Linked DNA regions of Granulosicoccus antarcticus IMCC3135. The protein of the gene in region 1 interacts with the protein of each later gene in a pairwise test. Links are inferred from orthologs where the notes say so. Each region holds a gene or a part of one and is shown on either strand. Other genes may lie near its edges.

Evidence for each region.
Region 2: the proteins of tsaE (region 1) and rlmB interact in binary tests that used the Escherichia coli proteins (3 or more experiments, as listed by UniProt). The link is inferred for Granulosicoccus antarcticus IMCC3135 from one-to-one orthologs.

The regions. Positions count from the first base shown.
Region 1 is NZ_CP018632.1:2,666,570-2,670,842, reverse strand. The notes cover bases 817-3,778. They hold tsaE (tRNA (adenosine(37)-N6)-threonylcarbamoyltransferase complex ATPase subunit type 1 TsaE), read right to left. Parts: upstream 2,558-3,778; coding sequence 2,075-2,557; downstream 817-2,074. Other genes in these bases: IMCC3135_RS11595 (chemotaxis protein CheB), read right to left, coding at 2,681-3,778; IMCC3135_RS11605 (SDR family oxidoreductase), read right to left, coding at 1,010-1,882; IMCC3135_RS11610 (N-acetylmuramoyl-L-alanine amidase), read right to left, coding at 817-869. Also shown: more of IMCC3135_RS11610, read right to left, coding at 1-816; more of IMCC3135_RS11595, read right to left, coding at 3,779-4,273. UniProt on the Escherichia coli protein: Required for the formation of a threonylcarbamoyl group on adenosine at position 37 (t(6)A37) in tRNAs that read codons beginning with adenine.
Region 2 is NZ_CP018632.1:5,694,015-5,698,114, forward strand. Bases 765-3,553 are described here. They hold rlmB (23S rRNA (guanosine(2251)-2'-O)-methyltransferase RlmB), read right to left. Parts: upstream 2,641-3,553; coding sequence 1,888-2,640; downstream 765-1,887. Other genes in these bases: IMCC3135_RS24725 (hypothetical protein), read right to left, coding at 765-795; rpsR (30S ribosomal protein S18), read right to left, coding at 1,084-1,308; rpsF (30S ribosomal protein S6), read right to left, coding at 1,328-1,753; rnr (ribonuclease R), read right to left, coding at 2,646-3,553. In the rest of the region: more of IMCC3135_RS24725, read right to left, coding at 1-764; more of rnr, read right to left, coding at 3,554-4,100. UniProt on the Escherichia coli protein: Specifically methylates the ribose of guanosine 2251 in 23S rRNA.

The sequences.
Region 1 (4,273 bases):
GCGGCAGCTTCGTTCTCGCTTTTCGCCAACCAGGCTGCCGCCTCGGAACTGGCACCATCCAGAGACAGGGTGTAGACCGAACTGCCCTTCGCCTGGTTGTGATTGATGGCATCTGCATGAATTGATACAAATAGGTCCGCATCATTGTTGCGTGCGATATTCATGCGCTCACGCAGTTCGATATAGACGTCGCTATCTCTAATCAGTATCGGCGTAACTCCGGGGCGAGCTTCCAGCCGTTTGTAGAGTTTCTGAGCCACCGCCAGAGTAATATCCTTTTCCAGTGTTTTCTTCTGGCCGACAGCCCCCGGATCCCGACCACCGTGTCCGGCATCGATCGCCACGACAGCATTACGCAACGCTGGCTGCTCAATGACGTTCTCGACCGGACCGGTAATCTCGGGGATATCCTTGACACCCAGTTGCGGGGTGCCCTTCACACCCAGATTGATCAGTAGGCGTTTCCCGCCCTGGCGTGGAATCAGCTCATAAGTGGGATTCACTGCGCCTCGCAGGTCCAGTACGACCCTGAGATAGTCACTGCCATGCTGGGCATAGCGTACACGACTGACAATTCCCTCTGAAAAGGTTGTTGTCGGCATAGGCGTCGCCAGCGTCGCCTCCGGCAGATCCACAACCAGCCGGTTGGGATTGCTCAGAGAAAATACGTCGGCAGTCGCGTTAGCTGAATCCAGGTCAAAATGCAGCATGACATTCTCTTGCTGCACCAGATTGAAACCATTGAGTTTGACGGCGGCCTGCAATGAGCCTGAAAAACCGCCAAGCACGCCAGCCACCAACAGTATCAATGGACAAACAGCCTGTCGCACCCACTGCCTGATATTTCTGGCCGCTCTGATTGTCAGCATCACACCCTCACATGAATGGAGTTTCGAGCCGCCACCGAAACGCCTCAAGAAAACAAAAGGCGAACGGGGACAGCTCTGCCGACATAAGCATAGAAGAGGTGCGGCGAAAGTCCAGTGACAAGCGCCGCAGTAACGGCGTTCTATCCCATACCGTGTACCAACTGGGTCGGAGATCGTTCAAAAACCTCATCTGGCACGAAAAAATCGGCAATGAGCCGGGTTGCACCTTCGTTCTGATACACGGAAAAATCCGTTACACCTTCCTCGATCAGAACTTCCTCATCGATGAAGAAGTTACCCGTGCACTGTCCAGGGTCTCGATTCAATATGGCCAGCGCAGCATCTGCCATTATCTCTGGCTTCCTGCACATCAATGCCATCCGGTCATCGCCGATGACATTGCGCACAGCAGCCGTATCTACGGCTGTTATCGGCCACAGGGCATTAACACCGATTCCCTGCTCCCGAAATTCCTCTGCCATGCCAAGTACACACAATGACATGCCGTATTTGGCAATCGTGTAGGCAACATGCCCCTTGAACCACTTCGGATTGAGATCCAGAGGCGGTGACAGATTGAGAATATGTGCATGTGACGATGCCTGCAGATAGGGTAATACCAGCTTCGAGACCATATAGGTTCCGCGCGTATTAACCTCGTTCATCAGGTCATAACGTTTCATGGACGTACTGGGCGTATCCGTCAGAGAGATTGCACTGGCGTTGTTGATACAAATATCGATGCCGCCGAAAGCCGCAACTGTTGCCGCAATGGCCGCCTCAATCTGTTCTTCATGCCGGATATCACAGACCAGGCCGATCGCCTTGCCCGGACCCACCTCATTGAGCTCATCTGCAGCCGTAAACACGGTACCCGGTAATTTCGGGTGTGGTTCGGCAGTTTTGGCGGCGATGGCCACGTTCGCACCTTGTTCAACAGCAGCCTTGGCGATGGCAAATCCGATCCCGCGACTACCGCCGGACATGAACAGCGTTTTTCCTGCTAGTGACATGATTGATCTCGGTATTTCAGAAGCTGTTGATCAGTGTACTGCACCCAAGCTTCAGAAGAACCCGTTAGCCGCCCAATACCCCATTATCCCGACTGGGGATTTACTCAGTGCAACTGACACGATAAATAGAGAGTATCGTTGGCGTGTTGAATGGTCTTGAGCAACGGGTAATCCAGCATCAGATATCGCCTCTCAGGGGATACTGAAGACGACCTGCCGCCGATCCTCGACCCCATAGGTGATAGAGATATGAAGATCAGCACGGGGAAGCCGATCTCCACCCTGCTCAGGCCATTCGATCATGACCAGATCATGCTCGCGAATGAGATCGTCAAAACCCAGGTAGTCCAGCTCTGCAGGATCCTGTAGCCGGTACAGATCAAGATGCGCAATGTTGTTGATAGCACTACCCAGCTGAGCACTGACATCATAGGTTTCAATCAAGGTATAGGTCGGGCTCTTGACCCTCCCTTTGTAACCCAGAGCATGAATGACAGAGCGTACCAGCACGCTCTTGCCTGCCCCAAGCTCCCCCGAAAGCGTCCATAACGCCCCCTTCGGTACGCAGCTCGCCAGCTTTTCACCCAGTAACTGCATGGATGTCTCATCGGCTATATCACGCACGCCTTCATGGATAAAACGGGCCAGATCAGCCTTGTATTGTTCCTGGTTCATTACACAAGATTATCATGTTCAGCGACCATCGGAGTGTCGAGCATGACCTCTGCCCGGTGTCTGTCTGGAGATGTGGATATCGCGAACTGAGACTTTTGTTAGCAGTCACTGATTTTCAAAAAATCACAGCGATGTCTGCAGCAAGGATTTTATCTGAGCGATGTCAACAGGCTTTGCCAGCACCTGCTCAATACCGGCATCTCTGTAGGCTTCACGATCACTCTGACTGATACTGCCGGTCATGGCTACAAATGTCACAGGCAGATTTTCCTCCTCCTTACTCATTGCTGCAATCACATCAAGCCCATTCATATCAGGCAAGCCCATATCCAGTAAACACAAGCGTGGCTTGCATTGACGTAGAAGCATCAAGGCCTCAGCTCCATTAGCTGCCCCTTTGACTTTGCAACCAAGCCTTGTCAGCAATTTGACCAAGACCTGACGGCTCTGATCGTGATCTTCGACAAGCAACACATCAAGCTGTGGTGCGAGCTGTGGTGCGAGCTGTGGCTCACTATCCTGATCCATCAGTGCAGCCAGTCGTGCCAGTAACAGGCGTGTGTCTATCGGTTTTGACAATGAATCGACAAATCCGATTTCCCTGTATCGATCATGATCACCTGCCATCGCGTGAGCGGTTATTGCAACCACCGGTTTGGAGAAACCCCAGTCCTGCAGCTGCCTGACCACCTCCTCGCCACCTAACCGGGGCATTCGAATGTCCAGCAACACAAGGTCAAAAGCATCAGGTGCCTGGCGCAGCGCCTCCAAAGCCCTGACACCGTCAGACACACAGGTCACTGTAGCTCCCGCCTTACTCAGCAATTGTCTGATCACTCGTTGCACATCCAGATTATCCTCTGCCACCAGGATATGGCCGCGCAGAGATGTCGGTGGATTATCGCGATCTAACAATCGATCGTCAGACACTTGCACAAACTCGGAAATCAGCCGTCGATCAGCCTCATCTGCGAGCGGAATTCGGACCGTAAAGACACTGCCCTCGCCTAGCTGGCTTTCAACCATCAGCTCGCCACCCAGCAGCTCCATCAAGTGTTTGCTGATACTCAGACCCAAGCCTGTCCCGCCATGACTCGCCCCCAGCGACCCCTGCCTGAATGGTAGAAACATCTCGCTGAGCTGGTCAGCGGCAATTCCCGGCCCGGTATCGCGGACTGAGATAATCAGCATACTGTTCCTGGATTCAAACTCAACGGCTACCGATCCTTGCATCGTAAACTTCAGCGCATTACTGATCAAATTCACGAGCACTTGTCGAAGCCGGACAGGATCTGTCTGTATTTTATGTGGAACGGGAGACAGGCACTTAAAGCTGAAACTGAGATCTTTTTGATCCGCGCGCATCTGATGCATTGATCTCAAACCGGCCACCAGTGCCGGTAGAGAAACCAGTTCCGAGTCGATCTTCAATAGTGCAGATTCCAGCTTGGACAGGTCCAGAATATCGTTAACCAGATCCAGTAGATGCAAGGCATTGTGTTTTATCGCACTGGCATTTTCAATCTGCTCTTTATCCTCCAGAGACATCGACATCAGGTCAGTAAACCCCATGACCGCTGTCAAAGGCGTTCGTATCTCGTGACTCATATTGGCAAGAAAATCACTCTTGGCACGACTTGCCTGATCAGCTTGCTCCAGAGCACGGGTCAGAAGTTGCGACTGAGCTTCTTGCTCCGTGACATTCTTGATCATGAC
Region 2 (4,100 bases), 3.0 Mb from region 1 along the record:
CGGTAGCAATAACAGCACGTATATTCCGTGCAGCCAGTATCGATGCATACCGCGTAGTTTGACCAACGCGTGAGTCACGGCCAGTCCTTGAACAAAAAATACATAAATCACGATCATCGCTATGGCACTAGCCAAGGACCCGCTCGCGAAGAAACACATCAGAACCACCAACACACCGATGAGAGCTGCATTGAACCCCAGTGAAAGCTCATGGAATTCTTTCTGAAACCCACCCGGATTGAACAAACGTGCCTGCCAGGAGCGTGCAAAAAACAAAGCTCCCAGTGCGATACAAAAAATCGACTCACCGAGCACTCCTGTCAGCATCTGAGCCACAACATCGATGAGTGCCTCTTTCTGCTCGGCACTCAGCGCTGCGGATGATTCGCCCTGCTCCATGACGACAGCACCCAGCACCTTGGATGATTCGCCCTGCTCCAAGGCAGCGGCGCCTGAGCTACCGTACTGAGACTTCCAGAATTCAGCACTGTCGCCGGTTATCATCGTCAATCCAACGACAACGAAGACACAACACAGGCCAATTGACAGAATTGCCTTATCCAATCCGGCATTTCTAGCCAGCACCATCGCTGCCAATATTGTTGCCAATATCGCCGGCAACCAGAGAAGAGTGGGTACCAGTGGTATCAGATTCGTTGATTGATTCAGCACCATGGACACCACAATCAATAGAACCAGACACCCGCCTGCTACCTGCAACACCGCGCTTTCACCTCGTCTTAAAACAACAAAGGCTAGCACTGCAGCACTGGCAACCAGACAGATCATAGTCACAAGACTGCTGAGCACCAAAAGACCTAATGAGAGACCAGCCCCCATAAGGACAGGTAACCACAGTGCAGATAACAATAATGCAGCAGCCAGTCCCGTAGCGATAAAAGGGCCACGATCAGCAATTTTCGCTAGACCTATCAACTGCTCGAACCCCTATCGCAACGTTCTATCAAATTTGCCCCAGACGGGCCAGATTCAGTTCTTGAGAAATATCGACAGCTCACCCTGGAATGGGAGAACTGTCAGAAATGAATTTACCTAGCCTTAATCCGGCAACAAAAAACCTACTCAGTGTTGGTCAGTGTAAGGCAGCAAGGCAACGTAACGTGCCCGCTTGATGGCAGTTGCCAATTGACGCTGGTAACGAGCTTTAGTACCTGTAATACGGCTAGGTACAATCTTTCCAGTTTCAGTGACAAAACCCTTGAGCAGTTCAAGGTCTTTGTAATCGATTTCAGTGATGCCTTCGGCAGTGAAACGGCAATATTTACGACGACGGAAATAACGTGACATTTAAATTCTCCTGGCTAAATCAGTCAGCGGCTGCTGCGGGCGCTGCGGGTGCTGCTGCTGGTTCAGCATCAGAGCTTGAATCATCATCACCCGTGCGGGTACGACGCTCTTCATCACCACGTGACTCATCTTTCTTGATCAGATGCGACGCTTCAACAACTGCATTATCTTGCAGAAGAACCATATGACGAATAACTGCGTCATTAAATTTGAACGCGCTGGTGAGTTCGTCAAGAGCCTGCTGACCACACTCGATATTCAACAGTGTGTAGTGGGCTTTGTAGATCTTGTTGATTGGGTAGGCAAGCTGCCGACGGCCCCAATCTTCCTGACGGTGAATAACACCGTCTTGAGCTTCAATGATGCCACGATATCTTTCGATCATCGCAGGCACCTGCTCACTCTGGTCAGGATGGACCAGAAACACTATTTCGTAATGACGCATTATTGCTCCCTATGGGATTACGCCCGACGATACGCAGTGTTGCGAAAGTCTGGACGAGGAAGTTGGCCTTGCCGATTGACAAAGCCTTTCGAGTATAACTTTATTTTTTAGTTTCGACAATCACCGGCAAAACTTCAATCTCTTTGTCTCACAACCTCAAACAGACTGATTCCGGCGGCCACTGACACATTCAGACTGCTAACCGCCCCTTTCATCGGTAATTTGTAAAGCTGGTCACAACGTTCACGCGTCAGACGCCGCATTCCACGGCCCTCTGCGCCCATGACAAGAGCGACATGCCCGGTCAGATCGAGCTCAAACAGACTTTCACTGGCCTCGCCCGCCGCCCCGTAAACCCAAATTCCAGCATCCTGCAGCTCGCCTAGAGCACGCTGCAAGTTTGTAACCTGAAACAAAGGCACCGTTTCAGCAGCTCCGGAGGCTACTTTGCGCACCACTGGAGTCAGACCGACACTGTTATCGGCAGGAACAACCACCGCATCCACACCTGCCGCATCAGCACTACGCAGGCAAGCGCCCAGGTTATGTGGATCCTGAACCTCATCAAGCACCAGAATCAGCAGATTTTCTGTTCGCGGCCCAGCCAGGAGCTGCTGGACAAACGCCTGCAGATCCTCCCTGACGCCGCTGGAGGTAGTCCGCAACAGAGCAACTACCCCCTGATGCTGCACATCTGAAACCAGCTCATTGAGCATGGATCGATTGACTTCCCGCGTTTCTATGGCGTGCTTACTTGCCAGAGCTTGCAGATCCCGAAGCCGTGTATCGCGCCGATCCTTCTGCACATACAGACACTCGATCTCACTGGCCGAGCTCTTCAACGCAGCCTTGACACTATGCAAGCCACCTACATATGAGCGATTCATGGAAATCAGCTCGAAGAACCGGGCTTCTTACCCGAGCGTTTTTTCGCGGCGACTTTCGACACAGCTGCTTTCTTGGCCGTGACTTTCCTGGCTGTCACTTTTGATACAGCGATTTTTTTGGCGGTTACCTTCGTCACTGCAATCTTTTTAGCGATCGCTTTCTTGCCTACCGATTTTTTGGATATGGACTTGGAGGCCACAGCTTTCTTTGCAATTGCTTTCTTTGCTACTGGCTTGCTGGCGACGGCCTTCTTTGCAACGGCCTTCTTTGCAACGGCTTTCTTTGCAACGGCTTTCTTTGCAACTGGCTTGCTGGCGGCGATCTTCTTACTGCTTACTTTTTTACCGATTGCCTTTTTACTGCTTATCTTGTTGCTGCCTGTTTTTTTCGCTGCAACCTTGCCTGCCGCCGGACGAGTCACTGCTGGTACTGCCGCTGCGATCTTTTTACTCACAACCTTGGTAGCCGTCTTTTTGGCCGCCACTTTTTTCGCCACCGCTTTGCCAACGGCCGCTTTTGGGGCCACTACCCGAGTAGCAGCTACCTTTTTGGCGCTCACTTTTGCAGATGCCTTTTTAGCGACAACCTTGCTGACTACCGCTTTTTTCGCAACAGCTTTCTTTGCTACCGCTTTCTCGGCAACAGCTTTCTTGGCTACCGCTTTCTTCACTATTGCCTTCTTGCTCACCGCCTTTTTGGCAATTGCTTTCTTAGCCAACGCCGGCTTGACAGCAGTCTTGCTTGAAGTGGACGCTATGGTTGCCGCTTTCTTGGCAACTGCTTTCTTGGCTACAGCCTTTTTGGCGACAACCTTGCCAACCGCTGGCTGGCTTACCGACGCCTTCTTGCGAACGATGGCCTTTTTCTTCGCGGCAACCTTGCTGACAACCGGCTCCTGAGCAACCACATCCCTTGCAACAGTCTTGTTGCGCAAGGCTTTGCCGCTCGCAACCTTCTTCACTGCGTCCGAATGATCACCCTTCTTGTCGGTATCCCGCTGGCTCGTTATCACCGGCACAGACGAAGCCTTGTTCGCAACTTTCTTGCGTGCCACCTTCTTCGCCGTCACAGGCTGCTTGTGGGCAGCAGCACCAACGTTTGCAGCATGGTCATCGACCTTGACAACGGTTGGCTCAGAAGCCACCGGCGCCGCAGTAGCATTTCGATTTGCATCATCTGCATGAGCTACATTCTGTGTCGCTGGCTTGCCATTTCTGCGCCTCTTAGACGCTCTCTTGCTGGAATGCTCCGCAGCGAGTTGCGCCTCAACAACCGGTGCTGCTTGCTGTGAGGCTGTCGCTCCAGAAGCTGCTGCGGCTTTCCTTGCAGCTCGCGCTGCCGCCCGCTTTCTATCTCGTTGCTTCTGCTTGCGTCGACGTTTGTCCTGACGTCGCTGCTCAGCAGATTTGACGACATCCTGATTCTGCCCGTTTTGCTGAGGAGCAGCGCTCTCCTGCTC